Regions from separate parts of the Hydrogenophaga sp. ZJX-1 genome, predicted to be linked through region 1. Evidence: predicted binding sites of a transcription regulator. Region 1 holds the regulator's gene; each other region holds the start of a gene.
The links. The regulator FNR, encoded in region 1, switches genes on or off when oxygen is low (the NO sensors DNR and NnrR bind a similar motif). The targets are predictions, from matches to a motif close to TTGATNNNNATCAA.
Positions count from the first base shown of each region.

Region 2: the regulator FNR is predicted to act here: its motif matches at 1,843-1,856, upstream of ACN5W5_RS06390 (hemerythrin domain-containing protein).
Region 3: the regulator FNR is predicted to act here: its motif matches at 1,456-1,469, upstream of ACN5W5_RS20870 (DUF3149 domain-containing protein).

Region 1 is NZ_JBMBRA010000001.1:684,220-688,367, reverse strand. Features, by position in the region: gene ACN5W5_RS03390 (sulfite exporter TauE/SafE family protein) at 1-249, opposite strand, end outside; gene hemN (oxygen-independent coproporphyrinogen III oxidase) at 408-1,787, opposite strand; gene fnr (fumarate/nitrate reduction transcriptional regulator Fnr) at 1,967-2,686, shown strand; gene ACN5W5_RS03375 (hypothetical protein) at 2,767-3,060, opposite strand; gene ACN5W5_RS03370 (nitrogen fixation protein FixH) at 3,153-3,455, opposite strand; gene ccoG (cytochrome c oxidase accessory protein CcoG) at 3,495-4,148, opposite strand, start outside.
Region 2 is NZ_JBMBRA010000002.1:349,372-353,519, reverse strand. Features, by position in the region: gene gorA (glutathione-disulfide reductase) at 1-1,133, opposite strand, end outside; gene ACN5W5_RS06390 (hemerythrin domain-containing protein) at 1,245-1,784, opposite strand; gene ACN5W5_RS06385 (3-hydroxybutyryl-CoA dehydrogenase) at 2,007-2,858, opposite strand; gene ACN5W5_RS06380 (GMC family oxidoreductase) at 3,093-4,148, shown strand, end outside.
Region 3 is NZ_JBMBRA010000008.1:180,890-185,037, forward strand. Features, by position in the region: gene tatC (twin-arginine translocase subunit TatC) at 1-145, shown strand, start outside; gene ACN5W5_RS20865 (S1C family serine protease) at 203-1,348, opposite strand; gene ACN5W5_RS20870 (DUF3149 domain-containing protein) at 1,530-1,679, shown strand; gene ACN5W5_RS20875 (Nif3-like dinuclear metal center hexameric protein) at 1,805-2,581, shown strand; gene pdxA (4-hydroxythreonine-4-phosphate dehydrogenase PdxA) at 2,596-3,657, shown strand; gene mscL (large conductance mechanosensitive channel protein MscL) at 3,717-4,145, opposite strand.

The sequences.
Region 1 (4,148 bases):
AGCGTGGAACATGGTCCAGACCGGCCGAATCGCTATGGTGTTGGTCCCCAGCACCGCAAGCCCCTGGACGGACCCCGCCGCAAAAGCGCCGAACAGCGAATACCCGAACATACGACTGAACTGGAACGTCCACAGCGCCCGGGTGCTGCGCTCGCCTGCCGCGCGGCTGATGCCAGCACAGGCTGCGCCGCACATGGCGACACAGTGGGGTCCACCCACGATACCCATGAACAGGGCCGTGATCGCCATGGAAGCTTGCATGAAGGAACTTTAACAGCGCGTGGGTGATAGAAGGCGGAGGCTAGTTCTAACCCGCCCCTATTGGTAGTGAGTATTGATCCCACTCGCACCCGCTCATGGACACCCCACGCGAACAAAGACCCGCCACTGGTCCAAAAGCTGACCGTTCAGATGATCTTTGAAAACCGGGCACGGTCCTGATCAACCTGCAGATTTTTATCAAACACCATGGCAATGGCACGGACCAAGTACCAACCGGTCGGCGTGACCTGAACACCGCTGTCATCCAGGGTGACCAAGCCGTGTTCGGCCAGTCCGGCCAGCACTTCGAGCTCGCGCGCGAAGTAGCTCTTGAAGTCGATCAGGTGACCCAGTTCGATCGATTCGTACTGCAGTTGCCCTTGGCACATGATGGACATGATGACGGCACGGCGCAGCAGGTCATCCCGCGTGAGCACCAGACCCCGCACGATGGGCAGCTTGCCCTGATCCAAAGCGTCGTAATAATCCTCCAGCGTCTTGGCATTCTGGCTGTAGGTGGCTCCGATGCGCCCAATGGCGGAAACCCCCAAGGCGATCAGATCGCAGTCGGGCTGCGTGCTGTAGCCCTGGAAGTTGCGGTGCAGGCGGCCCTGGCGCTTGGCCACTGCGAGTGCATCTGTGGGCAAGGCGAAATGGTCCATGCCCACATACACATACCCAGCATCGCTCATGGCATCCAGTGATGCAGACAACATCGACAACTTGTCACCGGGGCTGGGCAACTCTGCCGAAATGATGCGACGCTGCGGCTTGAAACGGGAGGGCAGGTGCGCGTAGGCGTACAACGCAATGCGGTCGGGACGCAACTGGTTCACCTGAGCGAGCGTGCGAGCGAACGACTCGGGCGTCTGCAGCGGTAGACCGTAGATCAGGTCCACGTTGACCGACTCAAAACCGATCTTGCGGGCGGTTTCCACCAGCGCGAACACCTGATCGGCAGGTTGCACGCGATGCACCGCCTTCTGAACAGCGGGGTCGAAATCCTGGACACCAAAGCTGAGGCGGTTGAAGCCCAGTCTCGCCAGCGTCTGAAGCCGCTGGTCGGTCACGGTCCGGGGGTCCACCTCGATCGAATATTCTCCACCCGGCACCAACGTGAAGTTGCGCCGGATCATCGTCATGAGATCCTCAAGCTCTGGATCGGACAAAAAGGTGGGTGTGCCACCACCCAGATGCAGCTGGGACACGCTGTGCCCCTTGCCAAAATGCTGGACCTGCAACTCCACTTCACGCGACAGGTACCGCAGGTATTCAGCCGCCCGTTCGTGGTGCTTGGTGATGACCTTGTTGCAGGCGCAGTAGTAACAGACCGACTCGCAGAACGGAATGTGAATGTAGATGCTGAGCGGCAGTGCCAGCGAGCCGGCCCTGCGCTGCTCCAGCGCTTGTATATAGTCACCCTCGGTATAGGCTTCGACAAAGCGGTCAGCCGTCGGGTACGAGGTGTACCGCGGACCGGGAACATCGAATCGCTTGAGCAATTCATCGGAAATGGCGTGACTCACAGACTGTTCTCCAATACTGAACCTTGAATGTGCACCACGCTCGCATGTCCTCCCTTGATCTTGATCAATCGTGCGCGCATTCGCAAATTTTCGCTCCGGTGAGGGGCGTGGCACACAGGCATTTCCTCGACACAAGTCCCAGCTATGCGTTAAGCTCACCACCGATTTCCGGATAATTTATGGACGCACAAAGCATCAAAGTCGCCTGTTCAAGTTGCAACCTGCGGGAATTGTGTCTTCCCATGGGTCTCAACCCCGACGAGATGGACAAGCTCGACAACGTCATCTCGGCCCGACGACGCATCAAGCGCGGATCGGCACTTTTCAATACGGGCGACAGATTCACCTCGCTGTACGCCGTGCGTTCCGGGTTCTTCAAGACCTGCGTCACCACGGCCGATGGCCGGGATCAAGTGACCGGCTTCCAGATGACTGGTGAGATCATCGGCTTGGATGGCATCGTGAGTGATCGTCATTCCTGTGATGCCATCGCACTGGAAGATGCTGAAGTCTGTGTGATGCCGTTCGATCAGGTCGAGGAACTCTCCAGGGAGTTCACCACCCTGCAGCACCATGTGCACAAGATCATGAGCCGCGAAATCGTGCGAGACCACAGCGTCATGTTGCTGCTGGGAAGCATGCGAGCGGAAGAACGCCTCGCGGCTTTCCTGCTGAACCTTGTGCAGCGCCTGCACGCCCGCGGTTTTTCCCAGTCCGAACTGATTCTTCGGATGACCCGCGAAGAAATTGGCAGCTATCTCGGCATGAAGCTGGAGACGGTGAGCCGCACATTTTCCAAGTTCGTGGAAGAAGGCATCATCGAAGTCAAACAGCGCTACGTCCACATCAAGAGCACCGAGGGTCTCCGGTTGATTGTGAACCCGCCGACCTGCCCCTGAACCCAGTTCACTCAAGACAAAAGCCCCAACGAATGACACCTCGTTGGGGCTTTCTGTTTTGAAGTGACCGCTGAGGGTGTTCAGCCGCAAGATCCGTTCTTGGCGCAATCCTGGGGCCGCTGATCCGGTGGGACCGGACACCGGTTGACCTCAAATGGCGACATGGACAGCAGGGTGGTGAGCGCGCTCGACACCATCGCCACCAGCCAGAAAGTGAAAAACGCCAAGGTATAGACCGCTGGGCGAGACAACTCCAACGGCGCGCCAAACCAGTGGAGATCGCTGGGATCGATCATGGCAAATACGATCATTTCCAGCACCGCGGCGACCAGAAAGGCTGGCCACGCTATCCACATCCATCTTTGAGCGGTCATTCCTGTTTCTCCTCGTGTGTTGTTGTGATCGATTTCAGGCATCAAAACCGGTGCAAAGGTGCCATCTCAGCCACAGGACGGCACACGTCTCGCTATTCCTTCGAGGGCGGGACGACTGGAGACGCCGCGTGGTTACGTGCTTGGTGGGCCGGTTGAAGCTTGATCAGTGCCTCGGCCCGCGCCTGTCCATCCAACAACTGGGCCGCCTTCAGGTCCCGCTCAAAGTCGGCCTTGTTCAGAACAGGGTCAGCGCCCTCCACGGCTATGACGGCCGTGATGATGGCCGCGACCACCACCACCAATGGCCCACCCACCACCAGCCACATGTGCGGAACGCGCCACCAGGGAATGGGCGGGTGTTCACTGGAAGACTTTTTGAGTGTTGCGGTGTTCATAGGTATCTCTGAGTCGGGTTGACTGCTGACAAGCGGTGCTCAACGTGGCACCAGGAAGGCTGCCTTTTCAGTGACAGATACACCATCATTCTCGGCAGCCTTGATTTCGAAATGGATGGGGTGCGACCCGGTGTCTGCAGCACCCGGGGGAAGCTGCACCCGGATGACCGCAGAGCGCACTTCCGTCGGCAAGACCTCAATCTCCGACTCCGAGGCAATGGTGATACCAGGCAACCCAGAAACGCTGATCACATATCGTTGCGTGCTCTCGGTTGCATTCATCACCTGCAAACGGAAGACATTTTCGATGCGGCCCTGTTCAACCATGCGTGCCAGCGCGCCGCGGTCCCGGATCACGTCCACCTTGAGCGGTTTACGAAGGAACAGGCTGATCATGACGGCGAGCGTGATCGCCAACAGAATGCCGGTATAAACCAGCACCCGCGGGCGCATGGCCCGACGGATCATCTGCTGGGTATTCCAGCCTTGCGCGATGCCGTTCTGGGTTGAGTACTTGACCAGTCCACGCGGATAGCCAACCTTGTCCATCACTTCGTCGCACACATCGATACAGGCACCGCAACCGATGCACTCGTACTGAAGGCCATTGCGGATATCGATACCTGTCGGACATACCTGTACGCACAACGTGCAGTCTACACAGGATCCCAGACCGAGCGCCTTGGGGTCGGC
Region 2 (4,148 bases), on a different contig from region 1:
CCGAATTTCTCGCGGGCCGCGGCTTCGCTGTAGCCCACGGTGCCGATGTTGGGGTGCGTGAAGACGGCGGTGGGGATGAAGTCGTAGCTCATTTCGCGCGCGGGCTTGCCCGCTGCCGCGCCGAAGAGCTGGTCCACCACCACCATGGCCTCGCCCAGCGCCACCGGGGTGAGCTGCACGCGGTTGGTCACGTCGCCCACGGCGCAGATGCCGGGCACATTGGTCTGGTAGTGCGCGTTCACGATCACCTCGCCTTGCGCGCCCTGGGCCACGCCCACGGTGTCCAGCCCCAGACCCTGCACGTTGGGCTTGCGCCCGGTGGCGTACAGCACGGCGTCGGCCAGCACCACGCCGCCGCCTTCCAGCTCGATACGCAGGCCATCTTCGGTCTTGCGGATGTCCACCACATCGGCGTTCAGCCGCAGGTCCACGCCGGACTTGACCATCTCGGCGGCGACAAAGTGGCGCACTTCGTCGTCAAAGCCGCGCAGCACCTGTTCGCCGCGGTACAGCTGGGTCACCTGCGATCCCAGGCCGTTGAAGATGGACGCGAACTCGCAGGCGATGTAGCCACCGCCCACCACCAGCAGGCGTTTCGGAAACGGTTCCAGATCGAAGATCTCGTTGGAGGTGATGACGTGTTCGCGGCCCACGAAGTGCGGCACGTGGGGCGTGCCGCCGGTGGCGATCAGGATGTGTTTCGCGGTGAAATTCTGGTGGCCGGGGCTGCCGTCGGCGTTGATCGTGGCCAGGCCGATGCTGTGCTCGTCCTGCAGGCGGGCAAATCCATCGAAGACCGTGACGCCCGAGCCGCGCAGCAGGTTGCCGTAGACGCCGTTGAGTCGGCTGATTTCGGTGGCGCGGTTGGCTTTCAGCGTGGCCCAGTTGAGGGTGGGTTCCGGACCTTCCCAGCCAAAGCCGTGCGATTCGTGGGCCGCATCGGCGTAGTGGGCGGCGTAGCTGTAGAGCTTTTTCGGGATGCAGCCCACGTTGACGCAGGTGCCGCCCAGGCCGTCGGTGCCGAGGGTTTCGGCCAGGGCCACGCGCGCGCCACGCTGGGCCGCCATGCGGGCGGCGCGCACGCCACCACTGCCGCCGCCAATGACAAAGAGATCGAAGTCGTGAGTGCTCATGCTCGTCCGTTCGGCCAACTGGATCGTGGCCCTTGCTGTGGAGCCGGGCAGTTTACGCGCAGCCCGCCCGCCCTGTGGGCGCCGGGGCTGTTCCGCCGGGCCCCCGGTGACTCAGCGCCTGGCGCGCGCTTCGTCGCTCTTGAGTGCGCGCCGCTTGGCCATTTCGCGTCCCATGCCGATGGTGTTGAGGCCGGCGAGGCGTTTTTTGGCCTCCGGGTAGGCGACGGATTCTTCCAGCAGGAGGTGGTCCGTGTAGAGCGCTTCAAAAACATCCAGTGCGTGGCGCAACTCCACCGTGTCGAACCAGAGGTTGCCACTGGTGGCCGCTTCCAGCGAGGGCGCGATCTGGATCCAGTTTTCTTCCAGCCAGCCGTGGTCCTGGATCAGGTGTTCGGTGGCCTGCACGATCTCGGCGTCCTGACTGCCCAGCAGTGCCGGGAAGATGTGTTTTTCTTCGTCCAGATGGTGCTGGCGCGCTTCGCCATTGAAATAGTCGAGCACGCGGCGCGCCTGTTCCCGTGTGGCCGTGTTCAGCCCAGTGGATTCGATGGCGTCGACCAGCGCGTGCAGCTGCCGTATCTGCGCCTGGATCTCGCGGTGAGTGGAATCGAGGAATTCGAAGACAGCGATGGAAGCGGGCGCGGCACACATGACGAACTCCTGATCAGTGGATGGGGTTCATTATGAAAATGTGGTGCGCCGGGACCACTTGATCTTGCTCAAACAAAAAGCCCGCTGAAGCGGGCATCCGATGGACTGTCACCACGAGGGCATTCCCGAAGCGCGTGCCTCAGCCCAGGATGCCGCGGAACGGGCTTTGCCAGGCCGCTGGCATCGCCCCCGAGGGGGTGATGCGAATCGGCGCGGTGGTGGTCAGTACGTGTACACACCCTTGCCCGTTTTCCGGCCCAGCCAACCGGCGGCCACCATTTCCTTCAGCAGCGGCGCGGGGCGGTACTTGCTGTCGTTGTACTCGGCCATGTAGACGTTCATCACGGCCAGGCACACGTCCAGGCCGATCATGTCGGCCAATGCCAGCGGGCCGATGGGCTGGTTGGTGCCCAGCTTCATGCCGGCGTCGATGTCTTCCGGCGTCGCCAGGCCTTCGGCGAGCACGAAGAAGGCCTCGTTGATCATGGGCACCAGGATGCGGTTGACCACGAAACCGGGTGCGTTTTTCACCGTGATCGGCGTCTTGCCCAGCGCTTCGGCCATGGCCTTCACGGCGTCGTGCGTGGCGTCGCTGGTCTGCAGGCCGCGGATGATTTCCACCAGCGCCATCATGGGCACGGGATTGAAGAAATGCATGCCGATGAAGCGGTCGGGGCGTTGCGTGGCGGCGGCCAGTTTGGTGATGCTGATCGAGCTGGTGTTGGTGGCCACGATCACCTCGGGCGCGAGGATGCTGTCGAGCTGCTGCAGGATTTTGACCTTCAGGCCTTCGTTTTCGGTCGCGGCTTCAATGACGAGCTGCGCGCCCTTGAGGTCGTCGTAGTTGGTGCTGCCTTGGATCAAGGCCAGGGCCTTGGCCTTGTCGTCGGCCGTCATCTTCTCTTTCTTGATCAGGCGGTCCAGGCTGCCGGCGATGGTGGCCAGGCCCTTGTCGACGGCGGCCTGGGCGATGTCGACCATGACGACGCGGATGCCGCTGACGGCGCAGGCCTGGGCGATGCCGTTGCCCATGGTGCCCGAGCCGATGATGCCCACGGTTTGAATGCTGCTCATAGGGGAATGCTCCTGAAAAAAGACAAAGAACGGTTGTCGGGGTCGTGCACTGTCCGCGGCCTGGGCTGCGTCGCGCAGGCGCCGGGACTAGGCTGGCGAGCCTACCGGTGTGGCCAGCGCTGTGCTAACTTGCCTGCGGATTGTCGCGCACCGGGATGCGCGGCGAGGACAGACAAACCAGCGTGAGCGGCCGGGGCATCACCAGCGATCCCCGTGCCAGACAACGGAGACTTTATGTTTGACTACATCGTCGTGGGTGGTGGTTCGGCGGGTTGCGTGCTCGCCGGGCGCCTGAGCGAAGACCCGGCCGTGCGCGTGGCCCTGCTGGAAGCCGGCCCACCCGACAGCAGCGTGTTGATTCATTGCCCGGCAGGCTTGGCCGTGATGGCGAAATACGAACTCAACGGCTGGGGCTATGCCACGGTGCCGCAACCCGGCTTGAACGGCCGGCGCGGTTACCAGCCGCGCGGCAAGGTGCTCGGGGGGTCCAGCTCCATCAACGCCATGATCTACGCCCGCGGCCACGCCAGCGACTACGACGACTGGGCCGCCCAGGGCAACCCGGGCTGGTCGTTTGCCGATGTGCTGCCGTACTTCAAACGCGCCGAGCACAACCAGCGCGGTGCCGATGCGTGGCACGGTCAGGGAGGGCCGCTGAACGTGATGGACCTGCGTTCGCCGAACCCCTTTCTGCCCTCGTTCATCGAAGCCGGCCAGCAGGCGGGCTACCCGCTCAATACCGATTTCAATGGTCCGGCGCAAGAGGGCATCGGTGCTTACCAGGTCACGCACAAGAACGGCGAACGCTTTAGCGCCGCCAAGGCCTACCTCACGCCCCACCTGGGGCGTTCCAACCTGAAAGTGATCACGAACGCGTTGACCACCCGCGTGCTCACCGAAACCGTGGGTGGGCAGCCGCGCGCACAGGGTGTGGAATACCGCGCGGACGGCGGGCGCGGCCCGCTGGAGACGCTGCTGCTCAGGCCAGACGGCGAGGTGCTGCTGAGCGCCGGCGCCTTCGGTTCGCCGCAACTGCTCATGCTGTCGGGCATCGGCCCGGCGGCCCACCTGGCCGAACACGGCATCCAGGTGGTGCACGAGTTGCCAGGCGTGGGCGAGAACCTGCACGACCACCCCGACGTGGTGATGGTGGTGGACGCGCCGAAGCTGACCGATCTGTTCGGCCTGTCCCTGGCCGGTGTGGCGTGCATGGTTCGGGGTCTGTTCGAATGGCGGCGCAGCCGCAGCGGCCCGTTGACCACCAACTTCGCCGAGGCGGGGGGCTTCATC
Region 3 (4,148 bases), on a different contig from region 1:
GGTGACGCCGCCCGATGTCATTTCACAGCTCGCTCTGGCGGTGCCCATGTGCCTGCTGTATGAAGTGGGCATCTGGGGCGCGCAGTGGTTCATCAAGAACACCGCTGCGCCTGAAACGCCAGCTGAAGATGCACCGGCCAAGTGATTTGATTTTCTGCTTGGTGGCCCAGTCTGATCAGTGAGGCCAGTGCCAAGCTGGAATTCACTCAACCTGTCGGGGTGGCGGGGTGCGCTTTCCAGGGGTGATGTCAATGCTGCTTTTTCCGTCTTTGCGCACGACATCCAGCGTGGCCGGCGTGCCCGGCTGAAGCGAGGCGACGGCAGACAGCAATTGCGCCACATTGGTGACACTGCGACCCGCGACGCCCACGATCACGTCCCCAGGCCGGATGCCAGCCTGTGCAGCCGGCCCATTCTGCAACACGCCGGTGATGATGACGCCCGTGCCTGATGCCAAGCCAAAGCTCTCGGCCAGTTCCGGCGTCAGGTCCTGCGGCTCCACGCCGATCCAGCCGCGAGTGACCTGACCATCGCGCACGATGGCGTCCAGCACGCTGCGCGCGGTCGACGTCGGGATGGCAAAACCGATGCCCATGGAGCCACCTGAGCGCGAGTAGATGGCGGTGTTGATCCCCATCAGGTGGCCATTGGTGTCCACCAGCGCACCGCCCGAGTTGCCCGGGTTGATGGCCGCATCGGTCTGGATGAAGTTCTCAAAGGTGTTGATGCCGAGCTGTGTGCGTCCCAGCGCGCTGACGATGCCGCTGGTCACGGTTTGGCCCACACCGAAAGGGTTGCCGATGGCCAGCACCTGATCCCCAATGGCAAGGGCGTCGGAATCGCCCAGCGTGATCACTGGCAGATCCTTAAGGTCGACCTTCAGAATCGCCAGATCGGTTTCGGGATCTGTGCCGATTACTTGAGCTGCACTTTTGCGACCATCGTTGAGGATGACCTCGATCTGGTCGGCTTCTTCGATCACGTGATTGTTCGTCAGGATGTAGCCTGCGGGGCTGACAATCACTCCGGAACCCAGACCCGCCTGGGGCTGAGCTTTCCCCTGTTCGCCGAAAAAGAAGCGGAACCAAGGGTCTGCATTCTGGCTCCCGGCTTCCGCGGCTTTGCTGGTGTTGATGCTGACCACCGCAGGTGAGGCCGCGCGTGCGGCAGCGCTGAAACTGTTGGTCGCTGGGAGGGCATTTCTCGGTGCGGGGGCTTCCAGCACAGGGACCACCGAGGTGAAGGTGGGTTTGCGGTTCAGCCACTCGGGCTTCAGCGTGGCGACTACAAAAAAGGCCGCCAGCAACACGGTCACGGATTGGGCAAAAACCAGCCAGAGTCGTTTCATTTCGGATCAGGGAGTTCAGGTCTAGGGTTGCGGCCACTGGGGAGCGGATGAGGCCGCTTGACCTCATTGTGCTGCATATGGCATCTTGTGTTCAGAGTTCAACCCGCTTGATGCACGTCAATGCGGGTGATGCCCACACCGGTTGCAATGGCGGTCTATCAAGCAAGGAATGGAATACCCAATGAAAGCCATGACGGATCTTTTTTCAACCGATTACGGCCTGTTCAGCATTGCCGGCATCCTTTTCATGATCGGTATGGCGATCTGGTTTTACCGCTTTTTCATGCGAAAGATGGCTGAATCCGAGCGCGCCCAAGGCGCTCAGCGCTGAGTTTTGCGCTCTGGAGTGGGCCCGCATCAGGGTGCCGCTTGACACAGGGGCTGTCAGAATAAGGCCAGTACTTGGCAGGCGTATCGTGCGTTTGTCAGACAGGTACCTTTGTTGGCTCCTTGCTCATGAACTCCCCAGAATCTCACGTCACTCGCACGACCCTGCTGTCATCCTTTGACGAGTTGTTGCAGCCCGCATTGTTTCGCGACCATGGTCCCAATGGACTGCAGGTGGAGGGGCGGGACGAAGTGAGGAAGCTGGTTTCCGGTGTCACCGCGAGCTTGGCTTTGATCGATGCCGCCATCGCGGAGAACGCCGATGCCATCCTGGTCCACCATGGTCTTTTCTGGCGAGGGCAGGATGGGCGGGTCACCGGATGGATGAAGCAACGCCTGGCGCGCTTGCTGGCGCACGACATCAACTTGTTTGCCTACCATCTGCCGCTTGATGCCCACCCCGCGCTGGGCAACAACGCGCAGTTGGCCCGACACTTGGGCATTGAACTGCATGCGGGCCCCGAGAGCCGGTTCGGTGAGCAGTCTCTGGGCTTTCTGGGGCGGCACTCCATGGCTTCTGCGTCCGCGCTGGCTGAGCATGTCGCCCAGGCGCTGGGTCGGCCGGTGACCATGGTGGCCGAGCCGGACCGGCCCATTGAACGAATCGCCCTGTGCACTGGCGGTGCTCAAGGGTATTTCGAATCAGCCATCGCGGCAGGCGCCGACGTCTTCATTACCGGCGAAATCTCAGAACCACAAGCCCACTATGCCCGGGAATGCGGCGTGGCTTATATCGCCTGCGGGCACCATGCCTCCGAACGTTACGGCGCACCGGCAGTGGCAGGCCATGTGGCCGCAGAGCTGGGTCTGCAACACGTCTTTATCGACATTCCCAATCCAGCCTGAGCCATGGTGGCGGTATGAATGCATCGGAGCAAGTGTCAACCACGCCGCACATTCCTGTGCTGGTGACCATGGGCGATCCGGCGGGCGTTGGCCCCGAGATCATTGCAAGAGCTTTGCGCGAGCGGCCAGAGCTGCAGCGTCAACTGGTGGTGGTGGGCGACATGGCGACGCTGGAACGCGCGGCGCTGGCAACCGATGCGAATGATGATCGTGCGACGCTGGGTTTTGTCCAAATTCCCGACCTCTCGCACTGGGGTGAAATGACTGAGAATCATGTGTCTGTCATTCAGGCCTGCGAGTTGAAGCAGCCCGTAGCCTGGGGGCGGATAGACGCACTGGCGGGCAGGGCAGCGGCTGATTGCATCCGGTTTGCTGCCGAAGCGGCGCTCAAGGGAGAGGCCAGGGCGGTGGTGACCGCGCCCATCCACAAGGAGGCGCTGGCCGCGGCTGGGGTCTCGCACCCGGGCCACACAGAGTTCCTTCAGGCGCAGGCTGCCGCGCACCAGGGGGTGTCCGTTGACGCCTTGCCAGTGCGCATGATGCTGAGTTGCCCCGGGCTGAGCACGGTGCTCGTGAGCATTCATGTTTCTCTGCGGCAGGCGCTGGAGGCGGTGACGGTTGAGCGCATCTTGCAGACGCTGAGAATCACGAGTGCGCATTTCCACCGGTGTGGCCTGCCACTCGCGCGCATCGCTGTGGCGGGGCTCAATCCGCACGCGGGTGAAGGCGGACTGTTTGGGCGGGAAGAGCTGGACATCATCTCGCCGGCCGTGCAACAAGCGGTGCAAGAAGGAATGCAGGCCAGCGGGCCGCACGCACCCGACACGGTGTTTATGCGGGCTCGTCAAGGCGATTTTGATGTGGTGGTGGCCATGTACCACGACCAGGGACTCATTCCGGTGAAGTTGCTGGGGCTGGAGCACGGGGTGAACACCACTTTGGGTCTGCCGTTTGTGCGCACCAGTCCCGACCACGGCACGGCCTTCGATCTGGCCGGAACCGGGCGTGCAAGTGCCGCCAGCCTGTTGGCAGCGATCGACGCCGCGCTGCAGATGACTGCGTCAAGTTCCACATGAAAAAAGGAGAGAAGCCGCGCCAACGCGGCTTCTCTCCTTTTGCGCTTACCCGCGGCCGTTTACTTGCGCAGGCTGTCGCGGATCTCGCGCAGCAACACCACATCTTCAGGGGTGGGTGCAGGTGCTGCTGGAGCAGTTGGTTCGTTGCGCTTCAAGCGGTTGATCTGTTTGACCATCATGAAAATGATGAACGCAAGAATCAAGAAGTTGATGGCGACGGTGATGAAGTTGCCGTAGGCCAGGGTAGGCACGCCCGCCTCCTTGAGCGCAGCCAGCGTGGGTGCTGTGCCTTCAGGGACAGTGCCCAGGGCGACGTAGAGGTTGGTGAAATCCAGTTTGCCGAAGATGGATCCCACGATGGGCATGATCACGTCCTCCACCAGAGAGCCGACGATCTTGCCAAACGCGCTACCAATGATCACGCCGACCGCCAAGTCGATCACGTTGCCTTTGACGGCAAATTCCCTGAATTCCTGCATCATGCCCATGCC